DNA from 2 places in the Variovorax nitratireducens genome. Region 2 is predicted to be linked to the other one. Evidence: riboswitches for the same ligand, from Rfam matches in the RefSeq annotation. Region 2 holds a riboswitch; the other holds the start of a gene.

Region 1 (8,006 bases), on a different contig from region 2:
TTCTGAACAACGCGGCGATCGCGGCGCAGACCCTGCGCGACGCCGGCATGGCGCGGGTTGCGGTGCTCGACATCGACTACCACCACGGCAACGGCACGCAGGCGATCTTCTGGGAACGGGCCGACGTGCATTTCACCAGCCTGCACGGCGATCCGCACACCGAGTACCCGTACTACCTCGGCTATGCGGACGAGCAGGGCGCCGGCGCCGGGCTGGGCTGCAACCGCAACCTGCCGCTGCCGCGCGGCACCGGCTTTGCCGCATGGCGCGAAGCACTGGCGACGGCGCTGCAAGGAATTGCCGCGTTCAGGCCGGATGCCCTGGTGGTGTCACTCGGCCTCGACACCTTCGCCAACGATCCGATTGCCGGCTTCACCCTGCAAAGCGCCGACTATTTGGCGGTCGGCGAAGACCTGGCGCGCGCCGGCCTGCCGACCGTGTTCGTGTTCGAAGGCGGCTATGCCGTGGCCGAGGTCGGCGTGAACGCCGTCAACGTGCTCGAAGGCTTCGAGCAGGCGGCATGACGCGCGGGCGACCCGCCCCGGGACTTCACGGATTGCTGGTTGCCACCTGAGCCGGCCCAATGGCTGGTGACCTTTTCTGGAGACTTCCGCATGATTCCTCGCTCCCTGTTGCTGCGCGCCACGATGCTCGTCGCCTTGACCGCCGCCGCGCCCCTCGCCGCCTGGGCGCAAGCCTTTCCGGCCAAGCCGATCAAGCTGGTGATCGCTTTCCCCGCGGGCGGGCCGACCGACATCACGATGCGCCAGCTCGCCGACAACGCCTCGAAGATCCTCGGCCAGCCGGTGATCATCGAAAACAAGCCCGGCGCCGGCGGCACCCTGCCAGCGCAGGCGCTGCAGACCACCGCGCCGGACGGCTACACGATCGGCCAGATCCCTCTCGGCGTGTTCCGCCTCGGCTACACCACCAAGATCAACTGGGATCCGATCAAGGACATCAGCTACGTCATCAACGTCACCGGCTATGCCTTCGGCATCGTGGTGCCGACCGACAGCCCGTTCAAGAACTGGGGCGACTTCGTCGCCTATGCCAAGGCCAACCCGGGCAAGCTCACCTACGGCTCCACCGGCACGCTGACCAGCCCGCACCTGACCACGGAGCTGATCGCACAGAAGGTAGGCATCGAACTGCAGCACGTGCCGTACAAGGGCAGCGCCGACCTGTCGCTGGCGGTGCTCAGCGGCCAGCTCATGGCGGCCGCCGACAGTACCGGCTTTGCGCCGCAGGTCGAGGCCGGCAAGCTGCGCGTGCTCAACACCTGGGGCGAGAAACGCCTGGCCAAGTTCCCCGACGCGCCAACGCTGAAGGAGCTGGGCATCGACATCGTGCAGAACTCGCCGTTCGGCATCGGCGCGCCGAAGGGCACGCCGCCCGAGGTGGTGAAGAAGCTGCACGACGCCTTCAAGCAGGCGATGGAAGAGCCCAGCTACGTCGGCGTGCTGGGCAAGTACGACATGCTGCCCGACTACAAGAGCTCGGCGCAGTACACCCAGTTCGCCAAGGACACTGTGGCCCGCGAGAAGGTGATCATCGAGAAGCTGGGGCTGGCCAAGGGCCAGTGAGCGCGTCCACACGAACGCTGTTGAATGGATGGCTACTCGCGACCATCGGACGGGCGCTGGGGGGCGATCTGGCTTAGAACTGCTCGCGCGACTTCAGTGAATCCCGCGCCGCGCTCTCCTTGCGTCACATAGCGCGGCAGGTGCGCCAGGTGCGGCACGAAGCGGGCGATGTTCGCCACGCCGATGCTATGCACAAAGGTGTCGAACATCAGCTGGTCGTTGGTCGAGTCGCCCACATAGGCCCAGCGATCCATCTCTTTATTGAGGTCTCGCCCCCACAGTTCGCGCACGATCCAGCGCGCGCCCTCGAGCTTGTTGTGCTCGCCATACCAGCCGTTGATGTGGATGCTGCTCACCGTGGCATGCATGCCGTCGCCGCGCATGCGCATGACGACCTTGTCGATCTGGGCGTCGCTCAGCTGCGTGAACTCGCTGTGGTCGATCGCGATGTCGCATTCGCGGCCGGGCGAGTCGGTGGCACGCACCGCGCCGGGCACTTCGCGCTCGATGCGCGCCAGCACCTCCTGCATGCGTGCGAAGTTGGCGGCGCGTGCAGCGGCGTCCTGCTGGTAGCGCCTGGCGAGCGTGCCGTCGCTTTGCCGCATCAATGCGACCGCGCCGTTTTCCGCGACGATCGAATCGATCGGCCAGGCGGCCGCGAAGGGCTCGCTCCAGCCGACCGGGCGCCCGGTGATGGCGACGACGTGCAGGCCGGCGGTTTTCAGGTCGGCCAGCGCCTGCAGCGCATCGGGCGTGATCGCGCCATGGGTGGTCAGCGTGTCGTCGATGTCGGTGAAGACACCGAGCAGACCGCCGCGGGCCTCTGTCGGCCACTGCGCAAGCGGCAGCATCAGCCCGCCGCCGGGCCGCCCCAAGGCGGGCTGCGCCCCCTCGGGGGGCAGCGAGGACACGGCAGTGCCGAGCGCGGGGGTCACATCAGCCCGCCGCCGGGCCGCCCCAAGGCGGGCTGCGCCCCCTCGGGGGGCAGCGAGGACACGGTAGTGCCGAGCGCGGGGGTCACATCAGCCCGCCGCCGGGCCGCCCCAAGGCGGGCTGCGCCCCTCGGGGGGGCAGCGAGGACACGGCAGTGCCGAGCGTGGGGGTCACATCAGCCCGCCGCCGGGCCGCCCCAAGGCGGGCTGCGCCCCCTCGGGGGGCAGCGAGGACACGGCAGTGCCGAGCGTGGGGGTCACATCACCCCGCCGTCTGCAGCGCCAGCCCCGCGTGCTCCCGCAGCGGATGGAAATGGATCTTCGGAAAGCGCTCCTGCGCGAGGCGCACGTCGTACGGCGAGGTGCACAGGTACGCCAGCGTGTTGGCCGCATCGAGCGCCATGCGCGCCGGGTAGGCGTTGACGAATTCGCGCAGCTCGGCCGGCGTGTCGGCCGTGATCCAGCGGGCGCCGGTGTACTGGCATCCTTCGAGCTTCACGTCGGCGTCGTACTCGGCCTTCAGGCGGTGCTGCACCACTTCGAACTGAAGTTGCCCGACCGCGCCGAGCAGCATCGGCCCGCCCATCTCGGGGCGAAACACCTGGATCGCACCCTCCTCGCCGAGTTGCGCCAGGCCTTGCTGCAACTGCTTGGTGCGCAGCGGGTTCTTCAGGATCACGGTCATGAACAGCTCGGGCGCAAAGAAGGGCAGGCCGGTGAACTGCAGCGAGGCGCCGTCGGTGATGGTGTCGCCCAACTGCACGCCGCCATGCGTGGTGAAGCCCACGATGTCACCGGCATAGGCTTCCTCCACCGCCTCGCGGCGCTGGCTCATGAAGGTGACGACGCTGGTCGGCCGCAACTCCTTGGCGGTGCGCTGCACCTTGAGCCGCATGCCCGGCGTGTACTTGCCCGAGGCCATGCGCACGAAGGCGATGCGGTCGCGGTGGTTGGCGTCCATGTTGGCTTGCACCTTGAACACGACGCCGGCGAAATCCTTGTCCTCGGGCTGGATCTCTTTCACGACCGGCTGGCGGTTGACCAGCGTGGTGCTGGTGCGCGACTGCGGCGAGGGCGCGAGGTCGACTAGCGCGTCGAGCACTTCCATCACGCCGAAGTTGTTGACGCCCGAGCCGAAGAACACCGGGGTCTGCTTGCCGGCGAGAAAGGCGGCGCGATCCCATTCGGGCGAGGCCCCGGCCGCCAGTTCCATGCTCTGCTCGGCGATCTCGAACTCATGGCCGAAGCGCTTGAGCAGCGCGTCGCGGTCGCTCAATGCGATGGTCTCGAACTCCTGCGGCAGCCGCTCCTTGCCCGAATCGAACACCGTCATGGTCTGCGTGCGCAGGTTCATGATGCCGCCGAAGACTTTGCCCTGGCCGACTGGCCAGGTCATCGGCACACAGGGCATGCCGAGCTCGCGCTCGATCTCGTCGAGGATGTCGAGCGGCTCGCGCACCTCGCGGTCCATCTTGTTGACGAAGGTGATGATGGGCGTGTCGCGCTGGCGGCAGACTTCGATCAGGCGGCGCGTCTGCGCTTCGACGCCGTTGGCCGCGTCGATCACCATCAGCGCAGAGTCCACGGCCGTCAGCACGCGGTAGGTGTCTTCCGAGAAGTCCTTGTGGCCCGGTGTGTCGAGCAGGTTGATCACGTGGTCGCGGTAGAGCATCTGCATGACCGACGAGGCCACCGAAATGCCGCGCTGCTTTTCGATCTCCATCCAGTCCGAGGTGGCATGCCGCGTCGCCTTGCGCGCCTTGACCGAGCCTGCGATCTGGATTGCGCCCGAGAACAGCAGCAGCTTCTCAGTCAGCGTGGTCTTGCCGGCATCGGGGTGAGAAATGATCGCGAAGGTGCGACGGCGGCGGGTTTCGGCAAGGAAGGGGGATGACACACGGGGCTCCAGGAGAACCGCCGATTTTCGCAGACGCGCAAGAGCAGGCTGCTGCCACCGGCATGGCGGGCCGCCGGCATGTCTTGCGCGCGGCGCGGCGGCCTGCGCTAAAATCCGCCGTTCCGAGGAGCGTTGCAGCGCCAAAGGCGTGAGGCTCGGACACCTTCGCAACCACGCTCACCTGCTGTTCTCGCGGTGAGTTGCTGTCTCGTCAGACCCCCGAACGCAGTGGCACTTTTCAAACAACTTGTTTTGTTGGAGTTCTCATGAGCGCTGTTCTCAAGCCCACCCCCGTCACTTCCGCCGACCAGGCAATCGCCGACCTCTCCCTTGCCGCCTGGGGCCGCAAGGAAATCCGCATTGCGGAAACCGAAATGCCCGGCCTGATGGCGATCCGCCAGGAATTCGCCACGAGCCAGCCGCTCAAGGGCGCGCGCATCACGGGTTCGCTGCACATGACGATCCAGACGGCCGTGCTGATCGAGACGCTGCAGGCGCTCGGTGCCGACGTGCGCTGGGCTTCGTGCAACATCTTCTCGACGCAAGACCATGCCGCCGCCGCCATCGCTGCCGCCGGCACGCCGGTGTTCGCGATCAAGGGCGAGTCGCTGACCGACTACTGGGACTACACCCACGCCATCTTCGACTTCGGCCCCAAGGGTTCGAAGGGCGAAGGCCCGAACATGATCCTGGACGACGGTGGCGATGCCACGTTGCTGATGCATCTGGGCCAGCGCGCCGAGAAGGATCAATCGGTGCTCGCCAATCCGACCAGTGAAGAAGAACGCATCCTCTACGCCGCGATCAAGGCCAAGCTGGCGGTCGACGGCACCTGGTACACCCGCAAGTCGGCCGAGATCATCGGCGTGACCGAGGAAACCACCACCGGCGTGCACCGCCTGAACGAGATGTCGGCCAAGGGCACGCTGCTCTTCCGCGCCATCAACGTGAACGACTCGGTCACCAAGAGCAAGTTCGACAACCTTTACGGCTGCCGCGAATCGCTGGTCGACGGCATCAAGCGCGCGACCGACGTGATGATCGCCGGCAAGGTCGCCTGCGTGGCCGGCTACGGCGACGTGGGCAAGGGCTCGGCCCAGGCACTGCGCGCACTGTCGGCGCAAGTCTGGGTCACCGAGATCGACCCGATCAACGCGCTGCAGGCCGCGATGGAAGGCTACAAGGTCGTGACCATGGAGTACGCCGCCGACAAGGCCGACATCTTCGTGACGACCACCGGCAACAAGGACGTGATCACGCACGACACGATGGCCGCGATGAAAGACCAGGCCATCGTCTGCAACATCGGCCACTTCGACAACGAGATCGACGTCGCCTCGATCGAAAAGTACGAATGGGAAGAGATCAAGCCGCAGGTCGACCACATCACCTTCCCCGATGGCAAGAAAATCATCCTGCTGGCAAAGGGCCGCCTGGTGAACCTGGGCTGCGGCACCGGCCACCCGAGCTTCGTGATGTCGTCGTCGTTCGCCAACCAGACGATCGCGCAGATCGAACTCTTCACCAAGCCCGACGCTTACGAAGCCGGCAAGGTCTACGTGCTGCCCAAGCACCTGGACGAGAAGGTCGCCCGCCTGCACCTGAAGAAGGTCGGCGCGATGCTGACCGAACTGACGGATGCGCAGGCCGCCTACATCGGCGTCGACAAGAACGGCCCGTACAAGGCGGACACCTACCGCTATTGATCGAAGCGCTGTGCGCGCCGATCAATTGCTCGTCGAACGCGGCCTCGCCGCGTCACGCTCGCAGGCCGTCCGGCTGATTGCGGGCGGTATGCGCTGGCGCGACGCGGGGACGCAGGGCGCCTGGCGTGCCGTTGGCAAGAACCGCGACGATCTGCCCGAAACGGCCGAACTGGAACTGGCCGATGCAGCCGAGGCGCGTTACGTGTCGCGCGGCGGGCTCAAGCTCGAAGGCGCGCTGCGCGTTACCGGCATCGATGCGACGGGGCTGCAGTGCCTCGACATCGGGCAGTCGACCGGCGGCTTTACCGATTGCCTCCTGCAGCACGGCGCGGCGCATGTGACCGGCGTTGACGTCGGCCACGGGCAACTGCACGCCCGGCTGCGCGAGGACGAGCGCGTGACCGCGATTGAAAAGGTCAACGCGCGCAGCCTTGTGGCTGCGGATCTGGCAGCCGAGGCCGAGGCCGAGCCGCGCTTCGACCTGGTGGTCGGCGACCTGTCGTTCATCTCGCAGACGCTGGTGCTGCCCGCCGTGGTGCCCTTTCTCGCTGCGGACGGCCACTTGCTGATGTTGGTCAAGCCGCAGTTCGAACTGCAGCCGGGCCAGGTCGGCAAAGGCGGCATCGTGCGCGATGACGCGATGTATGCGGTGGTCGAGCAGCGCCTGCGCGATGCTTGCGCCGCACTCTCGCTGCGCGTCGTGCAGTGGTTCGACAGCCCGATCGAGGGCGGCGATGGCAACCACGAGTTTTTCATTCATGCCGTTCGGGAGACGAGCGGTGCAACAGGAGTCGGCCGTGCGCCTGCCACTCAGCTTTGAGTTTTTCCCGACCAAGACGCCCGAAGGCGCGGTCAAGCTGCGCGCGGTGCGGCAGCAGCTCTATGTGCACAAGCCCGAGTTTTGCTCGGTGACCTATGGCGCCGGGGGTTCCACGCACGATGGCACCTTCAATGCAGTGCGCGAGATCCTCGATGAGGGCTGCGATGCGGCCAGCCATTTTTCCTGCATCGGCGCCACCCGGGAGACCGTACGGGCGCAGCTTGCGGAACTCAAGGCGATGGGCGTCAAGCGGCTGGTGGCCTTGCGCGGCGACCTGCCGAGTGGCTATGGCATCGGCGGCGAGTTCCACTACGCGAGCGATCTGGTGGCCTTCATCCGCGAGGAGACCGGGCGCGATTTTCACGTCGAGGTGGCCTGCTACCCCGAAGTGCACCCGCAGGCCCGCTCGCCGGAAGCCGATCTGCAGGCCTATGCCGCCAAAGTGAAGGCGGGTGCGGACTCGGCCATCACGCAGTACTTCTTCAGCCCCGAGGCGTACTTCCGTTTCGTCGACGAAAGCCGCAAGCTGGGGCTGGACGTGCCGGTAGTGCCGGGTGTCATGCCGATCATCAGCTCGACGCAGCTGATGCGCTTTTCCGATGCCTGCGGGGCCGAAATCCCGCGCTGGATCCGGCTGCGGCTGCAGGCCTATGGCGACGACACGGCTTCGATCAAGGCCTTTGGCCTCGACGTGGTGACCGACCTTTGCGCGCGCCTGCGCGATGGCGGCGCACCGGCGCTGCACTTCTACACCATGAACCAGTCGCAAGCGACCCTGGGGGTACTGGAGCGGCTCGGGTGAAGATCCAGCGCGCAGCGCTGCTCGTGGCCAGTTGCATGATGGCCGCCTGCGCCGTGCCGCCGGAGGGGGCGGCGCCGGCCACCGGGGAGGGAGCGACGACGGCGGCGCGTTCCCGCCTGCGGCCGCTCGCGCCTGCGTTGGCAGTGCCGCCGGGCGCCGCGCCCCGCTCTCTGGTTCCCGGCGTCGATTACGGCCTCAGCAGTGGCGGCGCCGGCGACCTGCCGCAGGACGACGGCGCGCCCGGTGACGGCGGACCGCGCGAG
Region 2 (8,006 bases):
AAGGCTGCGCTGTTTGCGGTCGACGAATACTTCGACAACAGCGGCCAGCGGCTGCCATTGATCATCAGCGGCACCGTGACCGATGCCTCGGGCCGCATCCTGAGCGGCCAGACCGTCACCGCCTTCTGGCACAGCGTGCGCCATGCGCAGCCGCTGGCGGTCGGCCTCAACTGCGCGCTGGGCGCGGCGCTGATGCGGCCGTACATCCAGGAGCTGGCCAAGGTGGCCGGCGACACCTACATCAGCTGCTACCCGAATGCCGGCCTGCCCAACCCGATGAGCGACACCGGCTTCGACGAGACGCCCGATGTCACGTCGCGGCTGCTGCACGAGTTTGCGGCCGAAGGGCTGGTCAACATCGTCGGCGGCTGCTGCGGCACCACGCCCGACCACATCGCCGCGATCGGGCGCGCGGTCTTGCCGATCGCGGGCCGCGCGTTGCAGCGCACGCCGTTCTATCGCGAAAGCAGCGAGGCGCAAGCCGCGGCCTGACCTGCGCTGTTGCGCGAGGGCCGGTTGCGCCCATGTCAAGCGCAGGTGAAGCTGATTGCCGAAGGTTGCAGTCGTGCACCACATGCGCCTTCCAGGCGTTGACTGTGGAGGTGTGGGCTGATTGACAACACCCCAACGCGGCCTACCCTCGATTGCAAAGGAAACAACGCCATGAACAACCAACACGTCACCCGCTGGCTCGCCGTGGGAGCGGTTGCGCTGGCCCTGCCGCTGGCGGCAGCGGCCCAGGAGGCTTACACACGAGGCCCGGTCAATCTGCGCGCCGGCCCATCGAACGATTACCCCTCGATCACCCGGCTCGGGCCAGGCCAGCCGCTCCAAGTGCTCGGCTGCACCAGCGGCTATGGCTGGTGCGACGTGGTGCTGCCCGACGGCCTGCGCGGCTGGGCTGCGGCACGGCGCCTCGAATACCCCTACCGCGGCGGCAACGTGCCGCTCGCCACCTACGGCGCCACCATCGGCGTGCCCATCGTCGGCTTCAACATCGGGAACTATTGGGGCGACCATTACCGTGACCGTTCCTGGTATGGCGACCGCCGCTGGTGGGGCAACCGCCCGCCGCCGCCGCCCCAGCAGGGCTGGCGTCCGCCCCCGCCGCCGCGGGCGAGCTGGCAACCGCGCCCGGTCGAACCGGGCTACCGCCCCGAACACGGCTACAACAGGCCCCAGCCCGGCTATCGGCCTGACCGGGGCGGCCCCGGCTACGGGCCCGATCAGGGCTACCGGCCCGATCAGGGCTACCGGCCCGATCAGGGCTACCGGCCCGAGCAGGGCAACCGACCCGATCAGGGCTACCGGCCCGAGCAGGGCAACCGACCGCACCCTGGCGATGGTCAACGGCCACCTCGCGATCCGGGCTTCCGCGCGCCGCAACCCGGCCCTGGTATCGGTCTTCCCGGCCCGGCCGTCGTACCGCCGCAGCAGGGCGGTGGCCGACCGAATGTCGGCGTAGCACCGGCCACGCCGCCAGCGCCGCCCAACGTCAATGTGCCGCAGGCGCCGCGACCGCATACCCCCCCGGGCGGCCGGCCCAATCTCGGGGACGGTTCGGGCGCGCAGAGGCCCGACGGGGGCTGACAGCCTTCAGGCGGCGGGCGCCGGTGCGCCCTCGCTCCTGTCGGCGCGCTGGATGAGCTGAATGAAGCGTTGCGCGCCCAGGCCGAGCGGGCGCTCCTTCGACCACACCACGTCGACCCACAGATCGAGCCCGTTCGAGAGGTTCTCGAACTCGATCTCGACCAGTTCGCCGGCCGCCACATGGGGCTGCGCGAAGCTGCGCGGCAGCCAGCCCCAACCGACCCCCGCCTTGATCAGGCTGAGCGCCGCCTGGGCGTTGTCGCTGCGCCAGATGTGCCGCGCGAACACCAGGCGTGGGTCGCTCGATGCGAGGTCGCGGCCGGCCACGACCACCTGCCGCGTGTTGGTCAGGTGCTGCTCGCGCAGGCGCCGGCCGGCGGCCACGAACACCGGGTGGTTCGGCGCGATCACCGCCACCAGCAGCTCGCTCGCGACCTCCTGAAAACCTTCGCGCCCGTCGATGCTGGGGCGCTCGAACACCAGCGCGAGCTGGGCCCGACCGGTGTGCAGCATTTCGAGCGCATCGGCCTGCGGTGCCGCGAGCACTTCGACTTCGAGCAGGGGGTGCTCCTGCGCCAGCGCGGCGAGCGGCGCGCTCCAGGGCGCAGACAGCAGTTCCGGCGCAATCGCCAGCGTGAGGTGGTTTTCGAGCCCCTGCGTCAGCCCGAGCGCCTGCACCTGCAGCGCCTTCAGCTGGGCCGCCAGCAGCCGCGCCTGCGGCTCCAGCGAGCGCGCCGCTGCGGTGGGGCGCGGTTCGCGGCCACTGCGGTCGAACAACGGCAGGGCGAGCTCAGCTTCGAGGTGGGCGATGGCCATGCTCACGGCCGAAGGCACGCGCCCCAGCGAGCGCGCGGCGGCCGAAAACGAGCCGCGGTCGATCACCGCGAGAAAAACTTCGACCGTGTCGCTGGAAAAGGCCATGGGTTGACTATCAATTTATCTGAAAGAAGATGACTTTTTATATCAATTCACCCGTCATAAAGTCGACTTCATGCAAGGAATTCAACGCAAAGTCGTCTACATCAGCCTCTATGAAGGCATTGCCATCGTCGCGGCCGCCGGCGGCCTGGCGCTCATGACGGGCCAGGGGCTGGGGCATTCGGGCGCACTGGCCGTGGCGGCATCGGTCGTGGCGGTGGTCTGGAATCTCGCGTTCAACACCCTGTTCGAGCGCTGGGAGTCGCGCCAGGCCGTGCGCGGCCGCAGCGTGCGCCGCCGCATCGCGCATGCAATCGGCTTCGAGGGCGGGCTGATCGCCTTTCTGGTGCCGATGTTCGCGTGGGGGCTGGGCGTGAGCCTGTGGGAGGCCCTGGTGATGGACCTCGGCCTGGTGCTGTTCTTCCTGGTCTACACCTTTGCCTTCAACTGGGGCTTCGACCGCGTCTTCGGCCTGCCGGCCTCGGCCGCGGGGGCGCCGCCAGGGCGGCTCGGGGTTTGTGAACCGGCCCTGGCCAAGACGACTTAAAATCCGCGCTCCCAAGGAGCGTTGCAACATCCCCCGCGCGGAGGTGTCAGGCTTGGGGTTCCAGGTCTCCCGCAACGACGCTCACCTGCTGATCCGATTCACACAGGTGAGTGCCATGTCCCAAGTCCCCGTTCCCCCCATGCTGCTGTCCGGCCTCGAGCCGGTCACGATCGGCGAGGGCTCGCTGTTCGTCAACATCGGCGAGCGCACCAACGTGACGGGCTCGAAGGCCTTTGCGCGAATGATCCTGAACGGCCAGTTCGAAGAGGCGCTGGCGGTTGCGCGCCAGCAGGTCGAAAACGGCGCGCAGGTGATCGACATCAACATGGACGAAGCCATGCTCGACAGCAAGGCGGCGATGGTTCGTTTCCTGAACCTGATCGCGAGCGAGCCCGACATCGCGCGCATGCCGATCATGGTCGACAGCTCGAAGTGGGAAGTGATCGAGGCCGGACTGCGCTGCATCCAGGGCAAAGGCATCGTCAACTCGATCTCGATGAAGGAGGGCGAGGCGCAGTTCAAGCACCAGGCCAAGCTGCTGCGGCGCTATGGCGCGGCCGCCGTCGTGATGGCCTTCGACGAGAAAGGCCAGGCCGACACCTACCAGCGCAAGATCGAAATCTGCGAGCGCGCCTACCGCATCCTGGTCGACGAGATCGGCTTTCCGGCGGAAGACATCATCTTCGACCCCAACATCTTCGCGGTGGCCACCGGCATCGAGGAGCACAACAACTACGCGGTCGACTTCATCGAGGCGACACGCTGGATCAAGCAGAACCTGCCCGGCGCCAAGGTGTCGGGCGGCGTCAGCAACGTGAGCTTCAGCTTCCGCGGCAACGACCCGGTGCGCGAAGCGATCCACACCGTGTTCCTGTACCACGCGATCAAGGCTGGCATGGACATGGGCATCGTCAATGCCGGCATGGTCGGTGTCTATGACGACCTCGAGCCGACCTTGCGCGAGCGCGTCGAGGACGTGATCCTGAACCGCCGGCCCGACGCCGGCGAGCGCCTGGTCGAGGTGGCCGAAACCGCCAAGAGCGGCGCCAAAGACGAGAGCAAGCGCAACGACTGGCGCGGCACGCCCGATGCACCCGTCACGGTCGGGCAGCGCCTGACGCACGCGCTGGTGCACGGCATCACCGAGTTCATCGTCGAAGACACCGAAGAGGCCTACCAGGACATCCTCGCCAAGGGCGGCCGCCCGCTGCACGTGATCGAAGGCCCGCTGATGGACGGCATGAACGTGGTCGGCGACCTGTTCGGCCAGGGCAAGATGTTCCTGCCGCAGGTGGTGAAGTCGGCCCGCGTGATGAAGCAGGCGGTGGCGCACCTGCTGCCCTACATCGAGGAAGAAAAGCTGCGCGACGAAGCAGCCGGGCGCGACGTGCGCACCAAGGGCAAGATCATCATCGCTACCGTCAAGGGCGACGTGCACGACATCGGCAAGAACATCGTCACCGTCGTGCTCCAGTGCAACAACTTCGAGGTCGTGAACATGGGCGTGATGGTGCCCTGCCACGAGATTCTGGCGCGCGCCAAGGTCGAGGGCGCCGACATCGTGGGCCTCAGCGGCCTTATCACGCCGAGCCTCGAAGAGATGCAGTACGTCGCGGGCGAGATGCAGCGCGACGACCATTTCCGCATCAGGAAGATCCCGCTGATGATCGGCGGCGCCACCACCAGCCGCGTGCACACGGCGGTCAAGATCGCGCCGCACTACGAAGGCCCGGTGGTCTACGTGCCCGATGCCTCGCGCAGCGTGAGCGTGGCGCAGTCGCTGCTTTCCGACCAGGCCACGAAGTACATCGACGAACTCAACGCCGACTACGACAAGGTGCGCCACCAGCATGCCAACAAGAAGCAGGTGACCCTTTGGCCGCTCCAGAAGGCGCGTGCCAACAAGACACCGGTCGACTGGTCGGCCTATACGCCGACCGTGCCGCGCTTCCTGGGCCGCCGCGTGTTCAAGAACTTCGACCTGACCGAGCTCGCCAGGTACATCGACTGGGGCCCGTTCTTCCAGACCTGGGATCTGGCCGGGCCGTTCCCTGCGATCCTGAAGGACGAGGTGGTCGGCACCGAGGCCGTGCGCGTGTATGCCGATGCCAAGCGCATGCTGCAGCGCCTGATCGAAGGCCGCTGGCTCAGTGCCAGCGGCATCGTCGGCTTCTGGCCGGCCAACACGGTCAACGACGACGACATCGTGCTCTACACCGACGAGTCGCGCACCGAAGTCGCGCTCACCTGGTACGGCATGCGCCAGCAAGCCGAAAAACAGGTGATCGAAGGCGTGATGCGCCCGAGCCGCTGCCTGGCCGACTTCGTGGCGCCGAAAGACAGCGGCATCAAGGACTACGTCGGCGTGTTCGCCGTGACCGCCGGCCTCGGCATCGAGAAGAAGGAAAAGTACTTCATCGACGACCTCGACGACTACTCGGCCATCATGCTGAAGGCGCTCGCCGACCGCCTGGCCGAAGCCTTTGCGGAGGCCATGCACCACCGCGCGCGCACCGACCTCTGGGGCTATGCGACGAACGAGGGGCTGAGCAACGAAGACATGATTGCCGAGAAGTACCGCGGCATTCGCCCGGCGCCCGGCTATCCGGCCTGCCCCGACCACAGCGTCAAGGGCCCGATGTTCGACCTGCTGCACTGCGCCGACATCGGCATGAGCGTGACCGAGAGCCTGGCCATGCTGCCGGCGGCCAGCGTGAGCGGCTTCTATCTGGCGCACCCCGATGCCACGTACTTCAACGTCGGCAAGATCGGGCACGACCAGCTGGCGGATCAGGCCCGGCGTCGCCAGGCCAGCGAGGCCGACCTCGAGCGCCTGCTGGCGCCCAACCTCTGACGCTGCATCCGGGAGTCGTTATTCAGAAGCTTGTTTTTGCGGCCGCGCACTACGCGGCCTTTGCGGTGTTCGTGGCGGCTTGCTGGGGCTTCGGCCGGCTGCTGCTGTCGCGCCTGGCGGCGCCTGCACACCGTGACCGGTGGCTCGAAACGGCGATGGCCACGGCGCTCGGATTGGGGCTGTTCGTCGTCGCCCTGCAAGCACTCGCGCTCGCGGGTGCATTGAGCCGCGGCGCGGTTCTTGTGCTGGTGGCTGCCGGTGCGCTGGCCGGCGCGCTCCAGTGGCGCGCCTGGCATCGGCAACCGGACGCCCCAGCGCCCGCCCTCACGCGGGTCGACCGCTTTGCGCTGGCCGCGCTGGCATGCGTTGCGCTGCCCACGCTGACGGCGCCGCTCGCGCCGCCGGTGGCATTCGACGAGATCATGTACCACCTGCCCTATGCGCGGCAGCTCGCCGAGAGCGGCCGCATGGGCGTGTACGAGTGGCTGCGCTATCCCTGGTTTCCGTACAACTACGACCTGCTCTATGCGGCCGGACTGCAGGTCTACGACGACGTCTTCACGCACCTGCTGCATGCCCTGGCGGGGTGGCTGTCGGTTGTGATGGTCTACCGGCTCGGGCTGCGCCACGTGAACCGACTGGTGGCCTGCATCGGCGCCGCGATCTGGCTGGCGCTCGGCGACTACCCGAACTCGTACATCGACATGGGCGTGGCGCTGCTGGTGCTGTCGGCCTGCGTGGCGCTCTGGTGGTGGCGCGAGGCTGCGGCGCCGGATCGCGGCGTGCGCTGGCTGGCGCTGGCCGCCTTCTTTCTCGGTGTGGCCGCGGGCTCGAAGTACCAGGCGCTGATCTTCCTGCCGCTGGTCGCGGTGTTCGTGGTGCGGCGCGAGCGCCGGCCGCAGGTCTGGGCGCTGGCCCTGCTCTGCTTTCTGTTGCCCTGCATCTACTGGTATGCGCGCAATGCGCTTATGACGGGGGATCCGTTCAACCCGATCGGCGCGCGCCTGTTCGGCTTCACCAACTGGAACGCCGCGGACTACGCGCAGCAGATCATCGATGTGCAGCAGCACCACGCGAATCCGCCCAACGTGATGCTGTGGCCGGTGCTGCTGGCGCCGTTCAGCCTGGCCTGGAAGCGCTCGCCCGCCGTGCGTGCCGCCGTGGTGTTCTGCGCCTGGGCACTGCTGGTGTGGGGCGTGACCTCGCGCTACCCGCGCTACTTGCTGCCGTCGTACCCGCTGATTGCATTGATGGCGGCGGTGGGCTGGCACCAGCTCTTCGTCTGGATCGGCCGCGCCTGGCGCTGGCGCCTGCCGGCGAGGTCGCCGCAGATCGCCGGCGGCGTATTGATTGCCGCGCTCGTCGCGACCTCTCTGTCCCACAGCCTGCGCAACGTGCGCATGATCTCGCCCACGCCGGAAAGCCGCGAGGCCTTTTTCCGCGAGCGCATTCCGGGCTACGAGGTGCTGAGCCACCTGCGCACGCACCCGGTCGAGGGCAAGCTCTACCAGGTGGCGCTGAACGATTCGCTCTACTTCGCGCCGAACCCGGTCTGGGGCGATATCTTCGGGCCCTGGCGGTATTCGGACTTCGTCTATTTGCCGGCCGACCAGATGGCGCGCAAGCTGCGGGATCAGCAGTTCAGCCGCATCGTGATCCAGACCGCGCTGGCGCCTTACATTCACACCAAACCCGACTTCGACCGCTACTTCCAACTCATCACCGAGAAGGACGGCGTGAAGGCCTACCGCATTCTCCCGACCTCGCCATGACCGAGCCTCTAGCGTCCCCGCTGCCCGCACTGGCCGCACTGCCTGCACTGCCTGCACTGCCTGCATTGCGAATAGCCGCCGTGATCCCCTGCTACAACGAGGCGCTGGCCATCGGGCAGGTGATCGAGGCTTTCCGGGCTACGCTGCCCGAGGCCGAGATCCACGTGTTCGACAACAACTCGAACGACGACACGGCTGCCGTTGCCGCCGCCGCAGGTGCGCACGTGACCCACGTGGCGCTGCGCGGCAAGGGCAACGTGGCGCGCCGCATGTTTGCCGACGTCGATGCCGATGTCTACGTGATGGTCGACGGCGACGCGACCTA

What was found. A riboswitch is a leader RNA that binds a small molecule or an ion and turns the genes downstream of it on or off. The one in region 2 is predicted to bind S-adenosylhomocysteine.
Region 1: it holds a riboswitch for S-adenosylhomocysteine, as region 2 does, so the genes downstream of both, ahcY (adenosylhomocysteinase) here and metH (methionine synthase) in region 2, are expected to answer to the same signal.

The regions. Positions count from the first base shown of each region.
Region 1 covers NZ_JBPJZO010000007.1:156,447-164,452, forward strand. Annotated here, with positions in the region: gene ACSFA8_RS17915 (histone deacetylase family protein) at 1-524, shown strand, start outside; gene ACSFA8_RS17920 (tripartite tricarboxylate transporter substrate binding protein) at 615-1,586, shown strand; gene ACSFA8_RS17925 (HAD-IIB family hydrolase) at 1,619-2,437, opposite strand; gene ACSFA8_RS17930 (peptide chain release factor 3) at 2,781-4,415, opposite strand; S-adenosyl-L-homocysteine riboswitch at 4,534-4,601, shown strand; gene ahcY (adenosylhomocysteinase) at 4,682-6,121, shown strand; gene ACSFA8_RS17940 (TlyA family RNA methyltransferase) at 6,132-6,941, shown strand; gene metF (methylenetetrahydrofolate reductase [NAD(P)H]) at 6,919-7,743, shown strand; gene ACSFA8_RS17950 (septal ring lytic transglycosylase RlpA family protein) at 7,740-8,006, shown strand, end outside.
Region 2 covers NZ_JBPJZO010000002.1:194,926-202,931, reverse strand. Annotated here, with positions in the region: gene ACSFA8_RS06250 (homocysteine S-methyltransferase family protein) at 1-492, shown strand, start outside; gene ACSFA8_RS06245 (SH3 domain-containing protein) at 664-1,590, shown strand; gene ACSFA8_RS06240 (LysR family transcriptional regulator) at 1,597-2,511, opposite strand; gene ACSFA8_RS06235 (PACE efflux transporter) at 2,582-3,055, shown strand; S-adenosyl-L-homocysteine riboswitch at 3,063-3,145, shown strand; gene metH (methionine synthase) at 3,171-5,909, shown strand; gene ACSFA8_RS06225 (ArnT family glycosyltransferase) at 5,981-7,681, shown strand; gene ACSFA8_RS06220 (glycosyltransferase family 2 protein) at 7,678-8,006, shown strand, end outside.